DNA from 2 places in the Streptomyces aquilus genome. Region 2 is predicted to be linked to the other one. Evidence: riboswitches for the same ligand, from Rfam matches in the RefSeq annotation. Region 2 holds a riboswitch; the other holds the start of a gene.
What was found. Region 2 has a riboswitch for glycine ahead of gcvT (glycine cleavage system aminomethyltransferase GcvT). Riboswitches for the same ligand answer to the same signal wherever they lie in the genome.
Positions count from the first base shown of each region.

Region 1 (11,871 bases), 5.2 Mb from region 2:
GTGCGCGGAGGACGGAATCAGACAGACCGTCCGCTGCTCATCGCCATTGGCCCGGTGATACCCGCGTACGGCGAGCAGCCCGGCCAACTCACCCTGCGACCCGGCGTTGGGCTGGAGCGACACCTTGTCGTAGCCGGTGACCTCGGCGAGCCGCTCCTCCAGCTCCCGGATGAGCGTCAGATAGCCCTGCGCCTGCGCGGCGGGCGCGAAGGGGTGCAGCTGCCCGAACTCCGGCCAGGTGACCGGCTCCATCTCGGTGGTGGCGTTGAGCTTCATGGTGCAGGAGCCCAGCGGGATCATGCCGCGGTCGAGCGCGTAGTCCCGGTCGGCGAGGCGGCGCAGATAGCGCAGCATCGCGGTCTCGGACCGGTACTGGTGGAAGACGGGGTGGGTCAGGAACTCGTCGTCGCGCACCAGCGCATCCGGCAGCGCGTCCTCGGCCGCGACGTCCAGCGCCTCGACGTCCCCCTCGACCCCGAACGCCGCCCATACGGCGCCGAGTTGAGCCCGGTTGGTGGTCTCGTCGCAGGCGATGGAGAGGTGGTCGGCGTCGACGAGCCGCAAGTTGACCCCGTTCGCCTCGGCGGCGGCGACGACCTCACCGGCCTTGCCGGGCACGCGCACGGTCAGGGTGTCGAAGTAGGCCCCGTGCACGACCTCGACCCCACCGGCGGCAAGCCCCGCGGCGAGGACACGGGCGTAGCGATGGGTCCGCCGGGCGATGCCCTTCAGCCCCTCCGGGCCGTGGTAGACGGCGTACATCCCCGCCATGACAGCGAGCAGCACCTGAGCGGTACAGATGTTGCTGGTGGCCTTCTCCCGCCGGATGTGCTGCTCACGGGTCTGCAGGGCGAGCCGGTAGGCCTTGTTGCCGTCCGCGTCCACGGACACGCCCACGAGCCGCCCGGGCAGGCTGCGCGCGAACTTCTCGTGCACCGCCATGTAACCGGCGTGCGGCCCGCCGAAGCCCATCGGCACACCGAACCGCTGCGTGGTCCCGACGGCGATGTCGGCCCCGAGCTCCCCGGGCGACTTCAGCAGCGTCAGCGCGAGCAGGTCGGCGGCGACGGTCACGAGGGCACCGAGTTCGTGCGCCTGGTCGACGACCGCCTTGATGTCGCGTACGGCACCGGAGGCGCCCGGGTACTGGAGGAGCACGCCGTTGATCTCACGCGCGGCGATGTCGGCGGGAATCCCGTCGCTGAGGTCGGCGACGACGACCTCGACGCCGGTCGGCTCGGCCCGCGTCTGGATCACGGCGATGGTCTGCGGCAACGCGTCCGCGTCGACGAGGAACAGACCCTTCTTGTTCTTGCCCATGCGCCGGGACAGCGCCAGCGCCTCGGCGGCGGCCGTGCCCTCGTCGAGCAGCGAGGCACCGGAGGTCGGCAGCCCGGTGAGCTCGGCGACCATGGTCTGGAAGTTGAGGAGGGCCTCGAGCCGGCCCTGGGAGATCTCGGGCTGGTAGGGCGTGTACGCCGTGTACCAGGCGGGGTTCTCCATGACGTTGCGCAGGATGACGGGCGGGGTGAAGGTCCCGTAGTACCCGAGGCCGATCATGGACCCGAGCACCTGGTTCCGATCGGCGAGCGAGCGGAGCTCGGCGAGCACCTCGGCCTCGGTCCGCGCGCCCGGCAGATCGAGGGCGTCAGCGTTCTTGATCACATCCGGCACCGCGGCGGCGGTGAGCTCGTCCAGCGAGCCGTATCCGACCTGCGCGAGCATCTTGGCCCGGGCTTCGTGGTCGGGGCCGATGTGACGCTGCTCGAAGGGAATCCCCTGCTCGAGTTCGGTGAGCGGAGTGCGGTGGGCGGTCATTGCGGAGGCCTCCTGGTCTGACGCGACCTTCGAGGGACACCACGGCTGCGGGTCCCGGCGGCCTCCCCCTCTGTCATCTCAACCTGAGAGCTTCACCGGGACACCCGAGGGTGCCCGGCTTTCACCGTCGGTGAGAGCGGAAGCCGTCGACACCCGCTCTGCTTTCCAGAGTGACCTCGTCCGTGCGGTACGTGGGCCTGAGAGATTCCGGGGAGGATTTGCTCCTTCGGCGCCCCCGGACGTTCTCCGGAGGACTCTCCCGCACAGGGTCAACAGCCGCTTGCCAGCCTACCAGCGCACAAAAAGTCGATCCCTTGAGGAGTCCTCGAGTGGCCACTGGCCCTAATGTGCTCTTTTGTAGTGCTTACGGATGAGTTGCGAGTGGCGACCTAGTGGAGGGCCCGTGCAGACCGACATCGATCCGCGCAACCTGATCGGCCGCAAGGCGTTCGACCGCAACGGCACCAAGATCGGCACGATCGACGAGGTCTACCTCGACGACGCGACCGGAGTGCCGGAGTGGGCGGCCATACGCACCGGCCTGTTCTCCCGGGACGCCTTCGTCCCCCTGGAGCCCAGCGAACTGATCGAGGGCACCCTTCAGGTCCCCTTCGACCGCTCCTTGATCAAGGACGCCCCCGACTTCGGCGTCGGCCGCCACCTCTCCCCCGACCAGGAACTCCAGCTGTACCACCACTACGGCCTGGACGTGGCCTCACCCCCGCCGCTCCCGGACAGGGACTTCGGCAAGTTGGCGGGCACGGAGGAAGCAGAAGCCTGACAGCGGCGGCCCGCGGCGAGGCCCTCACACACACTCGAACGCGCACAGCCGACCGCACCCTGCTCCCGAGCGCCCACGGGCCCGCACCCGACAGCGAAACTGTCACGGGTGGTGCGGGTGGGAAATCAAATCCGGCCGAAGGCCGGCTGCCTCACCCTCCGCCGACTCCACCGGCACCAACGGCAAGGGCTCAGCCAAAGCCAACAACTCATCGTCAACCCGAAACGTCCGCACCCGCCCCGGCTCGGAATCCGGCGTCTCGAACCGCACCGTCACCCGCCCCAGCCCACTCCCCTGCACCCACCCGTGCCCGAACTCGGCATGCACCACGTCATGCCCCGCGGCGAACCGCCGCTCGACAGGCACCTCCACCCTCTCGTCGGCCACCTCCCCGGAGTCCTCCTCGGCAACCTCGCCGAGATCCCCCGCAGCCTGCGCGAACAGATCCTCCTGCGTGTAGTCGGCCAGCCCGGAGACCCCCACCCCCAGCAACCGCACACCCCCCGTCGTGTCCACGGACTCCAGCAACCGAGCCGCGGCCTCCCGCACGACGGCCACATCATCGGTGGGCCCCCGCAAGGTCTCGGACCGGGTCAGCGTCGAGAAGTCGTACCGCCGCACCTTCAGCACGATCGTCCGCCCCGACAACCCGGCTCCCCGCAGCCGCCGCACGCACCGGTCGGCCAGCCGCTGCACCTCCATCCCCACCCGCAGCCGGTCGTGGATGTCCACGTCGTAGGTGTCCTCGACCGACACCGACTTGGTCTCCCGCTCCGCCACCACGGGCCGCTCGTCGTGCGCCAACGCCATGGCGTACAGCCCATGCCCGTGCGCCTTCCCGAGCAGCCGTACGAGCTCGTCCTCGCCCGCCTCGACGATCTCGTCGACCGTGTGGATGCCGGCCCGTCGCAGATGGTCGCCCGTCGCCGGCCCCACCCCCGGCAGAATCCGCACGGACATCGGCCCGAGCATCTCCCGTTCGCTCCCCGGGTCGATCACCACCAGACCGTCGGGCTTGGCCTGCTCGGACGCGATCTTCGCGAGCATCTTGGACGCCGCGAGTCCCACCGATCCCGTCAGCCCGGTGACCGCCCGTATGTCGGCGCGCAGCTTCTCCCCCGCGAGCCGCGCCGACGCCTCGTCCCAGGCCGCACCCCCGGCCTCCAGGTCCACGAACGCCTCGTCGAGGCTCAACGGCTCCACCAACGGCGACAGCGCCCGCAGCAGCCCCATCACCTGCTCGCTGATCGCCCGGTAGAACCCGAAGCGCGGCACGAGATACGCGGCATTGGGCGCCAGCCGCCGCGCCTGGGCCATCGGCATCGCGGAGTGCACCCCGAAAACCCGTGCCTCGTACGACGCGGTCGCCACCACACCGCGCGGCCCCAGTCCGCCCACGATGACGGCTTTCCCACGCAGACTCGGCTTGGACGCCTGCTCCGCGGAGGCGAAGAAGGCATCCATGTCGAGATGCAGGATCGTGGGCGCGGTTCTCACATGTCCGATGCTGCCCTACGCCACTGACAATGCCCTCGGTAATCCCCCGGGCAAAGCCTCAAACGGCCCGATTGCCCCGCCGCCGCGCCAGCTCGTCGGCGGGGTTGTGCCCCACCAGCGTCTCCCCGGTGTCGATCCGCTCCCCGTGCAGCTGGGACAACGCGCTCTCGACGTCCCGCCACACCACGCCCACGGCGATCCCGAAGATGCCCTGCCCGCCCTGGAGCAGCGCGTGGACCTCGTCGGGCGAGGTGCACTCGTAGACCGTGGCACCGTCGCTCATCAGCGTCATGCGCTCCAGGTCCCGGAAACCGCTCTCCCGCAGGTGCTGCACGGCGGTACGGATGTTCTGGAGCGACACACCGGTGTCGAGGAACCGCTTGACGACCTTCAGGACGACGACGTCCCGGAAGCTGTACAGGCGCTGCGTCCCCGACCCGTAGGCGGGCCGCACGCTCGGCTCGACGAGCCCGGTGCGCGCCCAGTAGTCGAGTTGCCGATAGGTGATGCCGGCGGCCGCACAGGCCGTCGGCCCGCGGTAGCCGATCTGCTCGGACGCCATGGACGTCGCCCCTCCGCCACTGCTCGGCACGGCCGCCGGTCGCTGCGGAGCGTGATCGGCCGCGTTGCTGTGCTGGGGATCCCCCCAACTCGAACGCAGTTGAGAGCTCGGGGGAGGGTACGGACCGCTTGCCCCGAGACTCCGTCCGGGGGCACCCCCAGCCGTACCGCCGCCGCTGCTGCTCACGCCGACCTCCGTCCTTGACCTGCCTTCTCGACGGTAGGCAGTCACCCGGGGTGCGTCAACGATCGCCACACTCGGCACGCCGAGTGATAATCACCCTAGGAGTGGTTTGCCGTACCCCACCGCGGGGAAAGGCTAGCCGAATGCGCTCGGGGCGGGCCGTAGGACGCTCTCACACGCCGGTGGCAAATGCCGGCATTTCCGTGGTGACCGGACACAGCCGACCCGTCACGGACGGCGAGTCCACCGGGCCGGCCCCCGTCTCACTGGCTGCTGGTGCCGAAGTCCTCGGGCGAGATCTGGTCGAGGAACTCGCGGAACTTCTCCACCTCGTCCTCCTGCTCGTCCGGGATCGCGATCCCGGCGTCGTCGAGCACACCGTCGCTGCCGTAGATCGGCGTTCCGGTGCGCAGGGCCAGCGCTATGGCATCGGACGGCCGGGCGCTCACCTCCACGCCGCTCGCGAAGACCAGTTCCGCGTAGAAGACGCCCTCACGCAGATCCGTGATGCGCACTTCGGTGAGCTCCTGGCCGACGGCCTCCAGCACGTCCTTGAACAGGTCGTGGGTCAGCGGTCGTGCGGGGGCCATGCCCTGCTGGGCGAAGGCGATCGCCGTCGCCTCCCCCGGCCCGATCCAGATGGGGAGGTAGCGGTCGCCTCCCACTTCACGCAGGAGCACGATCGGTTGGTTGGAGGGCATTTCGACCCGGACACCTACGACATCGAGCTCGTTCACACAGCAACCCTAGGCCGTGCCCGGGACGTTTGGGTAGTCGGGCAGGAAACGGGGGCCCGATCCGGCGTCCGCGCCCTTCAGGGCAGCCGCACACCGAGGGCGGTCTGCACCAGGGCCGCGTGCAGCTTCACCGTGAGCCCCGCCAGTTCCTTCGTACGGGCCTCGGCGTGCGCCCGGGTCTGCGGATTGCGGTGCCGCTTCAGCGGGGCCACCACCTGGTCCACCAGCCCCGCCTCCCGGTCGGCGGCGGCCTTCATCGCGCGCAGATGCCGCGGCTCGATCCCGAACCGCCCGAGCTCGACGACGAGTGCCGCCACAGTGACCGCCTCGGCGTCGTAGGCCCCGTCCGGCAGCGGGGCGATGAGTCCGTAGGACTCCCACTCCTCGAGCTCCTGCTCGCCGATCTCGGCGGCGGCCAGCAGCTCGGACCGGCCGATCCGCGCGGCCGTGGGGGCCTCCCAGGGCTCCTGAAGCGTTTCTCCGTCCCGCTGGCGCCCCACCACGGGCAGCGCCACGGCCTCCCCGCGCTCCATGGCGTCCAGATACTCCCGGATCACCTTGAGCGGCAGATAGTGGTCCCGCTGCATCCTCAGCACATGCCCGAGACGCTCGACGTCGCCCGCGCTGAACTTGCGGTACCCCGAGGGGGTCCGCTGCGGCTCGATGAGCCCCTCGGACTCCAGGAAGCGGATCTTGGAGATGGTGACTTCGGGGAACTCGTCGCGCAGCACATTGAGCACCGTGCCGATGCTCATCAGCCCACTGTCCGCGGCGGCGGTACCGTGACCGGCACCGCCGCTCGGTGTTTGAAGCATGGACCTTCCCTGACGGGGTCAGTAGCCCCGCTGGCTCGCGTAGAAGACCAGCCGGTACTTGCCGATCTGTACCTCGTCCCCGTTGTGCAGCGGCACCGTGTCGATCCGCTCGCGGTTCACGTACGTGCCGTTGAGGCTGCCGACGTCGCCCACGGTGAACGAACCGTCCTGCTGGCGACGGAACTCCACGTGCCGACGCGACACCGTCACGTCGTCGAGGAAGATGTCGCTCTGCGGATGACGCCCCGCCGTGGTCAGATCGCCGTCCAGCAGGAAGCGGCTGCCCGAGTTCGGTCCACGGCGCACGACCAGGAGTGCGGAGCCCAGGGGCAGCGCGTCCACGGCCGCCTGCGCCTCCGGGGAGAGCGTCGGCAGCTGCGTCTGGCCGGTCGCCTCGGCGTCGTAGGCCTCGAGACCGGAGATGGAGATGGTGGAGGTCGTCTCGGACGGACGCTCGGGCGCACCGCGCAGCGGCGCACCGCAGTTGGAGCAGAAGCGGCTGTTCTCCGCGTTGCGGTTACCGCACCTCGTACACACCAGGGCCGACATGGAAAACTCTCCACCCGTACTCGAGGTTGACGGTTGCCCGAAACCTATGCCGCCGGACTGCGCAGGGTCAACAGACGGCGCGCCCTGACCTCCCGGAACGCCGCCCACCTGGTCCCGGAACAGGGGGCGCTGGCCCTCCGCGTCTGGCTGTGCGCGATGACGAGCGGTGGCGTTCGCATTGTCGCTACCCTCTCGCGCGCTCTTGCCGAACAACTTCGCAAACAACTTCACGGGCGATTCCCCTTGACCGAAACAGACCCGCCCGTGGGGCAGGACGAACCCTGATTGCATACACCGGCCGACCCGGACATCCTGACAACGTCCGTATCCACCAGACAGTTTCCACCACGCACCACCCAATCGGTGCGCCGACCCCCCGCAACCTCATGCCCTGGCCGGACGTGCCTCATGCACCCCCGGTTCACCGGGAGGACGACCGAGCGTAGTCAGGCTGCTTCGCGGCTCGCAAGGCGTCCACGACGATCTTGGTAGACCGCTCGACGGTGACGGTGGCCTGCTCCTTCTCCAGAGTCTGCACCACGCCTCCAGGAATGTTGAGCGCCGGTTCCAGGTCCTGCGGCTTGCCGATGACCTTGAAACGATAGGGGGCGTTGATCTTGTTCCCGTCGACGCTCACGCTGTTGCCGGAATCGGTCAGATACGTCCCGGCGACCACCCGCACGCCGTTCACCTGGATCGCCTCGGCACCGGCCGCGCGCAGCTCCTGGATCGCGTCGAGCAGCATGTCCGCCTCGACCGTCCCCTTCGTGTCGTCGATGGTCATCGTGATACCTGGCCCCTGCGCGGCCACCGTGCCCGCGAGGATGCCGAGTTGCCGCTCCTTCTCCAGCGTCTGCTTGCGGGCCTCCTCCGCCTGGTCCGAGCTGTTCTCCAACTCGTCACGCTGCTTCTCGAGGCCCGCCTTCTCGTCCTCAAGACGCTGAGTACGGTCATCCAGTTCATCGAGAATGCGAACAAGATCTTCCTGACGGGCACCGCGCAGCGCGCTGTCGCCGTCGCTGTTCGACGCCACCTGCACCGCCAGCCCGAATCCGAGGCCGAACAGCAGCACGGCGACGATCAGTTGGGCACGCGTGACACGCGGCGGCCACAACCCCTGGACGAGCCGCTGGCGTCCGGTCACCCCGGGTGTCGCGTCCGGCTCGTCCTTGTCGTTCGTCTCGGCCGACGGGACCGCCTCCGGAGCCGTCGCGGGCGTCTCCTCCGGCAGTTCCTTGCGCAGCCTGTTCTCCGGCGTACCGTCCTGGTCGCTCATCGGCCTCACGCCCGGAAGACGTGCCGGCGGATCGCCGCGGCGTTCGAGAAGATGCGGATACCGAGGACGACGACCACACCGGTCGACAGCTGAGCACCCACGCCCAACTTGTCGCCCAGGAACACGATCAGCGCGGCGACGACCACATTGGACAGGAACGACACCACGAAGACCTTGTCGTCGAAGATGCCGTCGAGCATGGCCCGCAGACCACCGAACACGGCGTCGAGCGCCGCCACGACGGCGATCGGCAGATAAGGCTCGACGACCGCCGGAACCTCAGGCCGGACCAACAGGCCGGCCACGACTCCCACGACGAGGCCCAGTACGGCGATCACGATGTGCCCTTCTCAGTTCTCGGCTGTGCTGTACGTACGATCACACTCGTTGCTGCAGGCAACCGGAGATCCCCCTCCACGGAGATGGCCGTCCGGATGCCGTAGTTCTCCTGCAGGGCGTTCAGATACAGCCCGTCGGCGCTGTTCTGGAACCTGGTGCTCAGCCGCTGCCCGTCCCCCACCGCGAGCACCGTGTACGGCGGCACCAGCGGCCTGTTGTCGACCAGTATCGCGTCACCGGCGGCCCTGATCGCGGACAGCGCCGTCAACCGCTGTCCGTTGATGGAGACGGCCTCCGCGCCCGACTCCCACAGCCCGTTGACGACGCGCTGCATGTCCCGGTCCCGGACCCGGCCGGTGTCGGAGAACCCGGAGGTCTCGCGCGGGTCGCCGTCACCACCGGTGGTGGCCTCCTTGGCGTCGTCCACGACCAGCTTCACGCCTGGTCCGTGCACGGCCGTGGCGCCCGACAGCAGGCCGACCAGGTCCGCCTGCCCGCTGCCGCCGCTGTCCCTGAGCGCCGCGCGCTGCATGGCGCTCACGTCGTCGCGCAGGTCGTCGACCGTGCCCTCCAGCCTGTCGGCCGCGTCCGTCTCCCGGTCGATGCGGTCGATCAGCTCCTCGCGCTCCTTGGCCACGACGGGAGCCGCGACGCGCGCCTGCGCCGCACCGACGGTCACGACAAGCGCCGCCAGCACCAGGCCGGCGGCAAGCCCCAGCTTCGCCCGCAGCGTCTTGGGCAGGCCCCCTTCGCCCGCGGCCTTCTTCCGAGCGGCCGCCTCGGCATACCCGTCGTCGAGGCTGTGGTCCATGACGTTGGTGAGCAGCGACATGGACGCGTCCGGACGCGAGGGGCGCGTGGGTGTGCTCCGAACGGGGGGCTGCTGCGGCATGCCGCACATCGTCGCACGTCGCGACCAGTACCTCCGAACGGCCCCACCGGCGTGCCGGACAGGCCCCCTTGGGGACACTTGTCCGGCACGCACGCGTGCTGCGGATTTAGCGACCGGCGCTGTCCACGACCGCCGCCCACTCGTCCAGCAACGCCTGGGCAGAGGCGTCGTCGGGCCCTTCCGCCCACAGATGGGTGACCGCCTCGGCGGGATCGGGCAGCACCATGACCCACCGCCCGTCGGTCTCCACGACCCGCACTCCATCGGTCGTGTCGACAAAGCGATCCCCGGCCGCCTCCACGACCCGGCGCATCACGAGCCCCTTGACCGCCCAGGGAGTCGCCAGATCCCGCTTGAGCACATGCGCCCGCGGAATCCGCGCGTCGATCTGGCTGAGCGTGAGCTGCGTCCGCGCGACAAGCCCGATCAGCCGTACGAAGGCCGCCGTACCGTCGAAGACGCTGCTGAACTCGGGCACGATGAACCCGCCCTTGCCGTCACCACCGAAGATGGTCGAGTCATCACGCCCGACCCGCGTCAGGTCGTCGGGTGACGTGGTCGTCCACTCCACCTGCGTCCCGTGGTACGCCGCCACCTGCTCGGCGATCCGCGTGGTGGTCACCGGCAGCGCCACCCGCCCACTGCGCCGCTCCGCGGCCACCAGATCGAGCATGACGAGCAACGCCCGGTCGTCCTCGATGATCCGACCCTTCTCGTCGACCAGCGACAAGCGCTCGCCGACCGGGTCGAACCGCACCCCGAAGGCGGCCCGCGACGACGCCACGATCTCCCCGAGCCGCACCAGCCCCGACCGCCGCACGTCGGCGGTCTCCGTGGGCCGTGACTCGTCGAGCCCCGGGTTGACGGTCAACGAGTCCACCCCGAGCTTCCCGAGCAGACTGGGCAGCACAAGCCCGGCACTGCCGTTCGAGGCATCGACGACGACCTTCAGCCCGGACTCGGCAATCCCCGTGGTGTCGACGTTCCGCAGCAACGACCCGGTGTACGAGTCGAACACGCTCGCGGGGAAGTGCAGGTCCCCGATCTCACCGGGGAACGCACGCCGGTACTCCTGCCGCGCGAACACCCGGTCCAGCTTCCGCTGACTGCCCTGCGACAGGTCGGCTCCACGCCCGTCGAAGAACATGATGTCGACGGAATCCGGCACCCCGGGTGTCGTACGAATCATGATCCCGCCCGCACTGCCCCGCGCGGTCTGCTGCCGGGCAACCGGCAGCGGTACGTTCTCCAGATCTCTTACGTCGATGGCGCTGGCCTGCAACGCGGAGATGACCGCCCTCTTCAGCGCGCGCGCACCACGCGAGTGGTCGCGGGCCGTGGTGACCGTCGACCCCTTCTTCAACGTCGTCGCGTAAGCGCCGGCGAGACGCACGGCCAGCTCGGGAGTGATCTCCACGTTCAGAATTCCCGAGACCCCACGGGCACCGAAGAGATGCGCCTGCCCTCGGGACTCCCAGATCACCGAAGTGTTGACGAAGGCGCCGGCCTCGATGGTCTTGAACGGATAGACCCGCACATTGCCCTGCACGATCGATTCTTCACCGATCAGGCACTCGTCGCCGATGACCGCGCCGTCCTCGATCCGGGCCGCACGCATGATGTCGGTGTTCTTCCCGACGACACAGCCCCGCAGATTGCTGTGCTGCCCGACATAGACGTTGTCGTGCACAACGGCCTTGTGCAGGAACGCCCCGCTCTTCACGACGACGTTGGACCCCACGACGGTGTGCTCACGGATCTCGACGCCGGCCTCGACCTTGGCGTAGTCCCCGATGTAGAGAGGGCCCCGCAGTACGGCGTCCGGATGCACTTCCGCACCCTCGGCGACCCACACCCCGGGCGAGAGCTCGAAGCCGTCGATCTCGACGTCGACCTTGCCCTCCAGGACATCGGCCTGGGCCTTCACATAGCTCTCGTGGGTACCGACGTCCTCCCAGTAGCCCTCGGCCACAAAGCCGTAGATCGGCTTGCCTTCCTTCATGAGCTGAGGGAAGACGTCACCGGACCAGTCGACGGGTACGTCGGCCTCGACATAGTCGAAGACCTCGGGCTCCATCACATAGATGCCGGTGTTCACCGTGTCGGAGAAGACCTGCCCCCAGGTCGGCTTCTCCAGGAAGCGCTCGACCTTTCCTTCTTCGTCGACGATGGTGATACCGAATTCCAGCGGATTGGGGACGCGCGTCAGACAGACGGTGACCAGCGCGCCCTTCTCCTTGTGGAAATTGATCAGCTCGGTGAGGTCGAAGTCCGTCAGGGCATCGCCGGAGATGACGAGGAAGGCATCGTCCTTCAACGCCTCCTCGGCGTTCTTGACGCTTCCGGCGGTACCGAGTGGCTTCTCCTCATTGGCATAGGAGAGCTCCATTCCGAGCTCTTCGCCGTCACCGAAGTAGTTCTT
Region 1 covers NZ_CP034463.1:2,035,768-2,047,638, forward strand. Annotated here, with positions in the region: gene gcvP (aminomethyl-transferring glycine dehydrogenase) at 1-1,818, opposite strand, end outside; glycine riboswitch at 1,994-2,090, opposite strand; gene EJC51_RS09405 (PRC-barrel domain-containing protein) at 2,222-2,599, shown strand; gene EJC51_RS09410 (DNA polymerase IV) at 2,702-4,096, opposite strand; gene EJC51_RS09415 (MerR family transcriptional regulator) at 4,155-4,844, opposite strand; gene EJC51_RS09420 (bifunctional nuclease family protein) at 5,105-5,578, opposite strand; gene ftsR (transcriptional regulator FtsR) at 5,656-6,393, opposite strand; gene EJC51_RS09430 (FHA domain-containing protein) at 6,412-7,302, opposite strand; gene EJC51_RS09435 (DUF881 domain-containing protein) at 7,364-8,218, opposite strand; gene EJC51_RS09440 (small basic family protein) at 8,224-8,556, opposite strand; gene EJC51_RS09445 (DUF881 domain-containing protein) at 8,553-9,389, opposite strand; gene EJC51_RS09450 (mannose-1-phosphate guanyltransferase) at 9,556-11,871, opposite strand, start outside.
Region 1: linked by a shared signal. The riboswitch ahead of gcvP (aminomethyl-transferring glycine dehydrogenase) and the one ahead of gcvT (glycine cleavage system aminomethyltransferase GcvT) in region 2 are both predicted to bind glycine.

Region 2 (11,871 bases):
AAAGGGTGGGGGCACACATCGTCGGGTGCCCCCACCAGGGAACTACTACTTGCTCAGGCCGGGGTACAGCGGGTGCTTGTCGGCCAGGGCCTTGACCCGGGCCTTCAGGGATTCCACGTCGTACGACGGCTTCAACGTCTCGGCGATCACGTCTGCGACCTCGGTGAAGTCCTCGGCCGTGAAGCCGCGGGTGGCCAGCGCCGGGGTGCCGATCCGCAGGCCCGACGTCACCATGGGCGGGCGCGGGTCGTTGGGGACGGCGTTGCGGTTGACCGTGATGCCGACCTCGTGGAGACGGTCCTCGGCCTGCTGCCCGTCCAGCTCCGACTCGCGCAGGTCCACCAGGATCAGGTGCACGTCCGTGCCACCGGAGAGCACGTTGACCCCGGCCTCCCGGGCGTCCGCGGCGGTCAGACGCTCGGCGAGGATGCGCGCACCCTCCACCGTACGCCGCTGGCGCTCCTTGAACTCCTCGCTCGCGGCCACCTTGAAGGACACCGCCTTCGCCGCGATCACATGCTCCAGCGGGCCGCCCTGGAAGCCCGGGAACACCGACGAGTTCAGCTTCTTCGCGAAGTCCTTCCTCGCCAGGATGATGCCGCCGCGCGGGCCGCCCAGGGTCTTGTGGGTCGTGGAGGTGACCACGTCCGCGTGCTCGACCGGGTTGGGGTGCAGCCCGGCCGCGACCAGGCCGGCGAAGTGCGCCATGTCGACCCACAGGTAGGCGTCGACCTCGTCGGCGATCCGGCGGAACTCGGCGAAGTCCAGCTGCCGCGGGTACGCCGACCAGCCCGCGATGATCACCTTCGGGCGGTGCTCCTTGGCCAGGCGCTCCACCTCGGCCATGTCGACCAGACCGGCGTCGTCGACGTGGTAGGCGACCACGTTGAACTGCTTGCCGGAGAAGTTCAGGCGCATGCCGTGGGTGAGGTGGCCGCCGTGCGCCAGGTCCAGGCCCAGGATGGTGTCGCCGGGGGCGGCCAGCGCGAACAGGGCGGCCTGGTTGGCGGAGGCGCCGGAGTGGGGCTGGACGTTGGCGTACTCGGCGCCGAACAGCTCCTTGATCCGGTCGATGGCGATCTGCTCGGCGACGTCGACGTGCTCGCAGCCGCCGTAGTAGCGCCGGCCGGGGTAGCCCTCGGCGTACTTGTTGGTCAGGACCGAGCCCTGCGCCTCCATGACCGCGAGCGGAGCGAAGTTCTCCGACGCGATCATCTCCAGCGTGGACTGCTGACGGCCCAGCTCGGCGTCGACCGCCGCGGCGATCTCCGGGTCGAGCTCATGCAGGGGCGTGTTCAGTGCGGACATCAGGTGCGGACTCCTCAGCCGGCGGAAAAGGCGGTGTACTCGTCGGCGGAGAGCAGGTCGGCCGGCTCCTCCGCGACGCGTACCTTGAACAGCCAGCCGCCCTCGAAGGGGGCGGAGTTCACCAGCGACGGGTCGTTGACGACGTCCTCGTTGACCTCGGTTACCTCACCGGAGACAGGGGAGTACAGGTCGCTGACCGACTTGGTCGACTCCAGCTCGCCACAGGTCTCGCCCGCGGTCACCGTGTCACCGACCTCGGGGAGCTGGACGAAGACGACATCGCCGAGCGCGTTGGCCGCGTGCTCCGTGATACCGACCGTCGAGACGCCGTCCTCGGCGCCCGACAGCCACTCGTGCTCCTTGCTGTAGCGCAGCTGCTGGGGGTTGCTCATGGCCTGAATTCTCCTGTACGCGGGGGACTGCTGATGAATGGGGGACTGCGGAAGGCGTGCGTGAGCAGCGTCCGTGTGCTCAGCATCACCTACGGCGGCTACTTCTGACGCTTGTAGAAGGGCAGCGCCACGACCTCGTACGGCTCGTGGCTGCCCCGGATGTCCACACCGACACCGGTCGTGCCCGGCGCGGCGTGCGCGGCGTCGACGTACGCCATCGCGATCGGCTTGCCCAGCGTGGGCGAGGGGGCGCCGGAGGTGACCTCGCCGATCACCTGGCCGTCGGCGACGACGGCGTACCCGGCGCGCGGGACGCGGCGGCCCTCGGCGACCAGGCCGACGAGGACGCGCGGCGGCGCGGTCTCGGCGCGGGCGGCAGCCTCGGTGAGCGCCTCGCGGCCCACGAAGTCGCCCTCCTTCTCGAACTTCACCACCCGGCCGAGCCCGGCGTCGAAGGGGGTGAGCGAGGTGTTCAGCTCGTGCCCGTACAGCGGCATGCCCGCCTCCAGGCGGAGCGTGTCCCGGCAGGACAGCCCGCACGGGACCAGGCCGACGCCCTCGCCCGCCTTGGTCAGGGCCTGCCACAGCTCGACGGCGTGCTCGGGCTTCACGAACAGCTCGAAGCCGTCCTCGCCGGTGTAGCCGGTGCGGGCGATCAGCGCCGGGACGCCCGCGACCGTGCCGGGCAGCCCGGCGTAGTACTTCAGGCCGTCGAGGTCGGCGTCGGTGAGGGAGGCGAGGATGCCGGGGGACTCGGGGCCCTGGACGGCGATCAGCGCGTAGGCGTCCCGGTCGTCGCGGACCTCGGCGTCGAAGCCGGCGGAACGCTCGACGAGCGCGTCCAGCACCACCTGGGCGTTGGAGGCGTTGGCGACGACCATGTACTCGGTCTCTTCGAGCCGGTAGACGATCAGGTCGTCGAGGATGCCGCCGTCCTCGCGGCAGATCATGGTGTAGCGGGCGCGGCCGACGCCGACGGAGGCGATGTTGCCGACGAGGGCGAAGTTCAGCAGGGCGGCGGCCTGCGGCCCGGTCACCGTGATCTCCCCCATGTGGGAGAGGTCGAAGAGCCCGGCCTTCGTGCGCACGGCGTTGTGCTCGTCGCGCTCGGAGCCGTAGCGCAGGGGCATGTCCCAGCCGGCGAAGTCGGTCATCGTCGCGCCGAGCGCGCGATGCAGGGCGTCGAGCGCGGTCAGGCGGGGTTCGTTGCTCATCGGACGGTCTTCTCCCAAGGCATGACGGGCGAGGTCGTTCCTCCCCATCTGTCATCGGAACCTGAGAGGTTCGCCATGACCGCGGGGGACATGACTTGCACCTTGGGTGGAGCCACCGGAAACGGTGACCCGCTTTTCAGATGTGCCTCGCCCGCGCGGTAACGGGGCCTGAGAGATTCAAGGGAGGGACTTGCTCCTTCGGCGCCCCAGCCAGTGGTGGGGACTCTCCCGCGCGGATTCGAACGGCCGGTATGCAGTTGGCGCGGACATCATTGCACGCATCGGGCACGGGCGGCAGGGCCGCATCGGCCGCTCCCGTCACCGCCCCCTTTGTGACTGGCTTGTGGCAGGACGAGCACCAAAACAAGAGAGACACCTCATTACCTTCTCTTTACGCTCGGTGGGGAGGGGAACCCCTCGACCCAGGAGGAGGACGATCACGGTGAACAGGCCCACTGCGTACGCCACCACCTCGGCCGTCGCGCTGCCCGCGCAGCCGACAGCTCCGGCCCAGGAAACCTGCGCACCGCAGCCGGTCGTCCGCGACCTGCGCGACCGTGCCGGCCACAGCCCGCGCGCCCTGCTCTTCGCCCCCGACGACCTGGTCGTGATCACCGGCCTGCCCGGCAGCGGCAAGTCCACCCTGATGCGACGCGCCGTCAAGGGCATCCGGATCGACTCCCAGGACACCCGCGACCGCTGGGACGCCCGGGCGCCCCGCTTCCTGCCGTACGCGGTCTACCGCCCCCTCGTCCGCGCCGCCCACTACCTCGGCCTGTACCGCGCCCTGCGCTCCGGCCAGGGGGTCGTGGTGCACGACTGCGGCACCCAGTCCTGGGTGCGCGGCTGGCTGGCCCGCGCGGCCCACCGCCGCGGCGGCACCCTGCACCTGCTGCTGCTCGACGTCACCGCGGACACGGCGCTCCAGGGCCAGCGCGAGCGCGGCCGGGGCGTCTCACGCTATGCCTTCCTCCGCCACCGCACCGCGGCCGCCCGCCTCATCCGCTCCGCCGAGAAGGGCGAACTGCCGCAGGGCGTGGGCTCGGCCGTGCTCCTGGACCGGGCGGCGGCGGACGCCCTGCGCAGGATCGGGTTCACGGGCTGACGACCAGGGCACCCCGGGGCCCGCACCCGTTAGCCTTTCAGCCACATCAGCGGTACTCGGCAGGCGGACGGACAGATGGACTTCCCGGCACAGGACTTCCCGGCACAGGCGCACCCTCATCCGCACGGCGGCGGATGGCCCGGCAACGAGCTGGAGGAGGTGCTCTCGGCCGCCCTCGGCGTGCCCGGCGCCGGCGGCCGGATCATCGAGGTCCTCGGCCGCAGCTTCGTCTGGGTCCCGCTGCCGAACGGCGGCGGCGCCCACACCGGCCCGCTCGACCTGCCCACCTTCGAGATCGAGGGCCAGGCCTACGTCCCGGTCTTCAGCTCCGAGGAACAGTTCCGCCAGGTCGCCGGCGCGCACATGTCGTACACGATCGCCCCGGCGGTGGAGTTCGCGCGCGGCCTCCCGCCGCAGGTCGGCATCGCCGTGAACCCGGACGGCGTGGTCGGCGTCCCGCTCCCGCCGGAGGCCGTGGCGGACCTGTGCCGGGTCGGCCGGACCCCGCTGGACGGCCCCAACAGCGGCGGCCGGGTCAAGCTCTACGAGCCCGACTGGCAGGACGACCCGGTGGACTTCCTCGCGGCCGCCGCCGCCGAGTTCGCCGCGACCGGAGTCGTCCTGACGGCCCGCCGCTGTCTCGCGGCGATCGAGACGGCCGACCCGGTGATGTTCGTGGGCGTGGAACTCTCCCTGTGGGAGGGCGACTTGCGTACCCTCCCGATGGACGCCCTGGGCCGGGCCCTGGGCCAGGCCCCGGTGGCCTGGCCGGTCAACCTGGTCCTGCTGGACGTGGCGGACGACCCGGTGGGCCATTGGATGCGGGAAAAGGTACGTCCGTTCTACATGCAGGGTCACTAGGACGCGGGCAGGGGCGGGGGGCTGTGCCGATGTGCGGCTCCGCCGCGGGGGCGCGACAAGCCCCCACGACCCGCACCCCGCAGACCACCGCAAGCCCCGAGCTCCCAACGCTTAAGCTGTTTCCGTCCATGAAACTTTCCCGAAGGGGCGGTAGAAGGTGAGTGCCAGCGGCACAGCGACCGGCACGGTCGAGCACATGCTGCGCCAGGTGACGCCGGGGCGCTACGACGCCTACGAGGCACTCCTCCGCGCCCTCGCCACCCCCTCCTCCGGCCAGGTCTGGATGCTCCTCTGGCACGGCCAGTCGGGCTCCCCGGACGCCCAGTACGGGAACATGGAGGTCGACGGCTACGGCTACGCGCCCTGCGTCACCTCCGCCCAGGAACTCTCGGCGAGCGGCTGGAACCGCTCGTACGAGGTCGTCGACGGCGTCGACGTCGCGCGCACCCTCTACCCCGACCACTACGGTCTCTGGCTGAACCCGCACGCCCCCGGCGGCGGCGTCGGCATCCCCTGGCTCGACCTGCGCCGTATCGCCACCGGTCTGGAGCGCCAGCCCGCCGGCCCCCTGCGCCTGTCCGAACCCGGCATCGAGATCCCGCAGTTCTACGCCCTGATCGCGCACAACGCCCACCGCACCCCGGCCGTCCGCTCGCTGCGCCGCGCCTGGGTGCAGCCCGCGCTCGGGGCGCCGTACCTCGCCATCGGTCTCGACGTCTACGACACCAGCCCGCCAGCGGTGGACTCGGTGCGCGCGATGATGCAGCAGTCCATCGGCGCGGTCCCGGACGGGCTGCCGGTGTCGACGGTCGCCATGTCCGACGAGTACGACCCGGTCGCGATGTGGATGCGGGCCGGCGCCCGCCCCTTCTACGACCGGGAGGCGCACGCGGCCCCGGCGCAGGCTCCCGCGGCCGGGTACGGCTACCCTCCGGCGCCCGCCGGCTACTGAGGAGTACCGGTCACAGACTCCCGTGTTACGGGAGTGTGTCTGCGCGCGTAGATCGGGGCGGAAGGCCCCACGAGGTCCGGATTGCCCCAACTGGCCCGCGTCCGGCGGCTGTTACCCGCTGTCCGGATAACGGAACCCTGCAGCCCGCATCACGTTTATGCATCCTTTCCTCGTCAAGTCTGGCAACAGATCGCCAAAGCGTTGAAGACTCCCGCACCAGGGGTGGGTTCGCCCCTGTGTACGACGGACTGATCACGCCGCTACAGCGGCAAGTGCGGGCCGGCTACCGCCGGTTGAGAGGGGTCCCTGCCAGATGACGGCACCATTGCACGAGCCGACCGCGGAAGCGGCCCCGAGCGCGGCCGAAGAAGCGGCGGTCAACGCCGGCGCCAAGGCCGTACAGGGGCGTTCCCTGGGCCGGATCGCCTGGGAGCGTTTGAAGCGGGACAAACTCGCCCTCGCGGGCGGTGTCGTCGTGCTCGTCCTCATCGCGGTCGCGCTGCTCGCGCCCGTGATCACCAGCCTGTACGGGCAGGACCCGAACGCGTACAACGACAAGGACCTGATCGACCCGCTGTTCGGCACCCCCAAGGGGTCCTTCGGCGGCATCAGCGGCGACCACTGGCTGGGCGTCGAGCCGGTCAACGGCCGCGACATCTTCGCGCGCATCGTCTACGGCGCCCGGATCTCGCTGCTCGTCGGCTTCCTGTCCGCGATCGTGGCCGTGATCATCGGCACCGTCCTGGGTGTCCTGGCCGGCTTCTTCGGCGGCTGGGTCGACTCGGCCATCAGCCGGGTCATGGACGGTCTGCTGGCCTTCCCGCAGCTGCTGTTCATCATCGCGCTGGTCTCCGTCATGCCGAACAACATGCTGGGACTCTCCGGCACGGGCGTGCGCCTGTTCGTGATGATCCTCGTCATCGGCTTCTTCGGCTGGCCCTACATCGGACGCGTGGTGCGCGGCCAGACGCTCTCGCTGCGCGAGCGCGAATACGTCGAGGCGGCCCGCTCCCTCGGCGCCGGGCGGCTCTACATCCTGTTCAAGGAGCTGCTGCCCAACCTGGTCGCGCCGATCATCGTCTACACGACGATGATGATCCCCACCAACATCCTCACCGAGGCGGCGCTCAGCTTCCTGGGCGTGGGCGTCAAGCCCCCCACGGCCTCCTGGGGGCAGATGCTCTCGAACGCGATCGACTACTACAAGTCGGACCCCACCTACATGGTGGTCCCGGGTGTGGCGATCTTCATCACCGTTCTGGCCTTCAACCTCTTCGGCGACGGCGTGCGGGACGCGCTGGACCCGAAGGGCTCCCGCTGAACTGCCGTACCAAAAGCGTCCCGTGGCACCGACACGGGGTCTCTCATCAAATCCGGAGGATCCGAGATCGTGACTACCCAACGCACCTCAGGGCGGCGGAAGCAGGCATTTGCCGCTGCCGCCGCGGTCGCCGCGCTGCTGACCACGGCGGCGTGCGGCGGCGGCAACGACGACGGCGGTGACAAGGGCTCGGCGACCGGCGCGGCCGGCTTCAACGCCGCGAACAACAAGGTCGCCCAGGCCTCGCTCGCCAAGAAGGGCGGCGAGCTGAAGTTCGCCGGTGCCCAGGACGCCGACTCGTGGGACACCACGCGCGGTTACTACGGCTTCATGTGGAACTTCGCGCGCTACTACAGCCGCCAGCTCGTCACGAACGCCGCCGAGCCGGGCAAGAAGGGCACCGAGCTCACCCCGGACCTCGCCACCGGTCTCGCCAAGGTCACCGACGACGGCAAGACCTACACGTACACCCTGCGTGACGGCATCACGTGGGAGGACGGCAAGCCGATCACGTCGAAGGACGTCAAGTACGGCATCGAGCGCGTCTGGGCGCAGGACGTGCTGTCCGGCGGCCCCGTCTACGTGAAGGACGTCCTCGACCCGAAGGGCGAGTACAAGGGCCCCTACAAGGACACCTCCGCCGACAAGCTCGGCCTGAAGGCGATCGACACCCCGGACGACAAGACCATCGTCTTCCACCTGCCGCAGGCCAACGCCGACTTCGAGGAGATCCTCGCCCTGGTCTCGGCCTCCCCGGTCCGCCAGGACAAGGACACCAAGTCCAAGTACGGCCTGAAGCCGTTCTCCTCCGGCCCGTACAAGTTCCAGTCGTACAGCCCGGGCAAGGACCTGGTCCTGGTCCGCAACGACAAGTGGAGCCAGGCCTCGGACCCGATCCGCAAGGCGTACCCGGACAAGATCTCGGTCAAGTTCTTCTCGAACGCCAACGACCTGGACGCTCGTCTGCTCGCCGGTGACTACGACCTGGACATCAACCAGACCGGTCTGTCCCCGCAGGGCCGCACCACCGCCCTCCAGGAGCACAAGGCCAACCTGGACAACCCGGTCTCCGGCTACATCCGCTACGCGACCTTCCCGCAGAGCGTGAAGCCGTTCGACAACGAGCACTGCCGCAAGGCCGTGATCTACGGCGCCGACCACGTCTCGCTGCAGACCGCGCGCGGTGGCCCGGTCGCCGGTGGTGACATCGGCACCAACATGCTCCCGCCGACCGTCCCCGGTTCCGAGGGCCAGTCGTACGACCCGTACGAGCTGAACGGCGCGAACAAGAACGGCAACGTCGCCAAGGCCAAGGAAGAGCTGAAGGCCTGCGGCAAGCCGAACGGCTTCAAGACCACCATCGCGGTCCGTAACAACAAGCCGGTCGAGGTCGCGACCGCCGAGTCCCTCCAGGCCTCCCTGAAGAAGATCGGCATCGACGTCAACATCGACCAGTACGACGGTTCGCAGACGTCCGGCATCATCGGCAGCCCCTCGAACGTGAAGAAGAAGGGCTACGGCATCATCATCATGGGCTGGGGCGCCGACTTCCCGTCGGTCCAGGGCTTCGGTCTGCCGCTGTGGGACGGCAAGTACATCCTCGAGAGCGGCAACAACAACTTCGCCCTCATCGACGACAAGAAGATCAACGGTCTGTTCGACACCTACGTGAAGACGCAGGACGACGCGGGCAAGCTGGCGATCGCCAAGGACATCAACCACGCGGTCATGGAGGGCGGCTACTACCTGCCCTTCGTCTTCGAGAAGTTCGTCAACTGGCGCGGTGACCGCCTGGCCAACGTCTACACCTCGGACGGCTACAGCGGTATGTACGACTTCGTGAACCTCGGTCTGAAGTCCTCGAAGTAATCCCGGCACACCCGCCGTACGGCACGAAAGGCAGGTGAAGGCCGGCGACGCGGGAGCGCGGGCCACCGGAAGACCTCCGGTGGCCCGCGGCCCGCGGCGGGCCGAGAGCTGTGCTCGCTTACCTCATCAGGCGGCTGTTCGCCGCCGCAGTGATGCTCGTGGTCATCATCATGGTGGTCTTCGGCATCTTCTTCCTCGTCCCCAAGTGGGCGGGCGTCGACGTCGCCTTGAGCTTCGTGGGCAAGCAGGCCGACCCGGCCGCCGTCGAGGGCGTGCGGCAGAAGCTCGGCCTGAGCGACCCGATCTACTCCCAGGTCTGGGAGTTCTTCAAGGGTCTGTTCGCCGGTCGCACCTACGTGGGCGGTGGCGACTCCGTGCACTGTGCCGCGCCGTGCTTCGGGTACTCCTTCCGCACCGAGCAGGCCATCTGGCCGGTGATCACCGACCGCTTCCCGGTGACCCTGGGTCTCGCGCTCGGTGCCGCCGTGCTGTGGCTGCTGTTCGGTGTCTCCGCGGGTGTGCTCTCCGCGCTCAAGCGGGGCAGCCTGTGGGACCGCGGCGCGATGGTCGTCGCCCTCGCGGGTGTCTCCCTCCCGATCTACTTCACCGGCCTGCTGAGCCTCGCGATCTTCTCGTACAGTCTCGGCTGGGTCGAGGGCGAGTACGTGCCCCTCGACGAGAGCTTCACCGGCTGGTTCGGCGGCATGATCCTCCCCTGGATCACCCTCGCCTTCCTCTACGCGGCGATGTACGCCCGGATCACCCGGGCGACGATGATGGAGATCCTCGGCGAGGACTACATCCGCACCGCCCGCGCGAAGGGCCTCAAGGAGCGCGTCGTCATCGGCAAGCACGCCATGCGCTCCACGATGACCCCGATCCTGACCATGCTCGGCATGGACCTCGGCGCCCTCATCGGCGGCGCGATCCTGACCGAGACGACGTTCAGCCTGCCGGGCCTCGGCCAGGCGGTGCTCAACGGCATCAAGACCCAGGACCTGCCCATCATTCTGGGCGTCACCCTGATCACTTCTCTCGCGGTGCTGATCGCCAACCTCGTGGTGGACATCCTCTACGCCGTGATCGACCCCCGAGTGAGGCTCGCATGACCGAACTCAGCAAGAGCGGAGCGGCCGTGGGCGAGCCCACCCCCGCCTCGCCCGCGCCGACCGCCTTCCTGGAAGTGCGCGACCTGAAGGTGCACTTCCCGACCGACGACGGCCTGGTCAAGTCCGTCGACGGGCTCTCCTTCAAGCTGGAGAAGGGCAAGACCCTCGGCATCGTCGGCGAGTCCGGCTCCGGCAAGTCGGTGACCTCGCTCGGCATCATGGGCCTGCACACCGCCGGCCAGTACGGCAAGCGCAAGGCGCAGATCTCCGGCGAGATCTGGCTGGACGGCACCGAGCTGCTCACCGCCGACCCGGACCACGTGCGCAAGCTGCGCGGCCGCGAGATGGCGATGATCTTCCAGGACCCGCTGTCCGCGTTGCACCCGTACTACACGATCGGCCAGCAGATCGTGGAGGCGTACCGCATCCACCACAACGTGGACAAGAAGACCGCGAAGAAGCGCGCGGTCGAGATGCTCGACCGGGTCGGCATCCCGCAGCCGGACAAGCGGGTGGACAACTACCCGCACGAGTTCTCCGGCGGTATGCGCCAGCGCGCGATGATCGCGATGTCGCTGGTCAACAACCCCGAACTGCTCATCGCGGACGAGCCGACGACCGCCCTGGACGTGACCGTCCAGGCGCAGATCCTCGACCTGATCCGGGACTTGCAGAAGGAGTTCGGCTCCGCGGTCATCATCATCACCCACGACCTGGGCGTCGTCGCCGAGCTCGCCGACGACATCCTGGTGATGTACGGCGGCCGCTGCGTCGAGCGCGGTCCGGCCGAGAAGGTGTTCTACGAGCCCCGCCACCCCTACACCTGGGGTCTGCTCGGCTCGATGCCCCGCCTCGACCGTGAGCAGCAGGAGCGCCTGATCCCGGTGAAGGGCTCCCCGCCCTCGCTGATCAACATCCCGTCCGGCTGCGCCTTCAACCCGCGCTGCCCGTACGCGGACATCCCGAAGGACAACGTCACCCGCACGGTCCGCCCGGAGCTCGCCGAGGTCGGCAGTCAGCACTGGGCCGCCTGCCACATGACGCAGGAGCAGCGGGAGCGGATCTGGACCGAAGAGATTGCGCCGAAGCTGTGAGCGAGGACAAAGTGAGCATCCCTGCGCAGAGCGACGGCACCCTGGTCACCAAGGCCGACGCCGCCCCCGGCGAGACCCTGCTCAAGGTGACCGGGCTCCAGAAGCACTTCCCGATCAAGAAGGGCCTGCTCCAGCGGCAGGTCGGCGCGGTCCGCGCGGTCGACGGCATCGACTTCGAGGTCAAGTCCGGCGAGACCCTCGGTGTCGTGGGCGAGTCCGGCTGCGGCAAGTCGACGATGGGCCGGCTGATCACGCGGCTGCTCGAACCGACGGCCGGCAAGGTCGAGTTCGAGGGCCAGGACATCACGCACCTCGGCGTCGGCGGTATGCGCCCGCTCCGCCGCGACGTGCAGATGATCTTCCAGGACCCGTACTCGTCGCTGAACCCGCGCCACACCATCGGCACGATCGTCGGGGCCCCCTTCAAGCTCCAGGGCGTCACGCCCGAGGGCGGGATCAAGGCGGAGGTCCAGCGGCTGCTGTCGGTCGTGGGCCTCAACCCCGAGCACTACAACCGCTATCCGCACGAGTTCTCCGGCGGTCAGCGCCAGCGCATCGGCATCGCCCGCGCGCTCGCCCTGAACCCGAAGCTGGTCGTGGCCGACGAGCCGGTCTCCGCGCTCGACGTGTCGATCCAGGCCCAGGT
Region 2 covers NZ_CP034463.1:7,240,349-7,252,219, forward strand. Annotated here, with positions in the region: gene glyA (serine hydroxymethyltransferase) at 46-1,308, opposite strand; gene gcvH (glycine cleavage system protein GcvH) at 1,323-1,700, opposite strand; gene gcvT (glycine cleavage system aminomethyltransferase GcvT) at 1,799-2,914, opposite strand; glycine riboswitch at 2,953-3,060, opposite strand; glycine riboswitch at 3,061-3,155, opposite strand; gene EJC51_RS33505 (AAA family ATPase) at 3,357-4,019, shown strand; gene EJC51_RS33510 (enhanced serine sensitivity protein SseB) at 4,095-4,880, shown strand; gene EJC51_RS33515 (enhanced serine sensitivity protein SseB C-terminal domain-containing protein) at 5,038-5,832, shown strand; gene EJC51_RS33520 (ABC transporter permease) at 6,146-7,153, shown strand; gene EJC51_RS33525 (ABC transporter substrate-binding protein) at 7,223-9,022, shown strand; gene EJC51_RS33530 (ABC transporter permease) at 9,133-10,131, shown strand; gene EJC51_RS33535 (ABC transporter ATP-binding protein) at 10,128-11,225, shown strand; gene EJC51_RS33540 (ABC transporter ATP-binding protein) at 11,237-11,871, shown strand, end outside.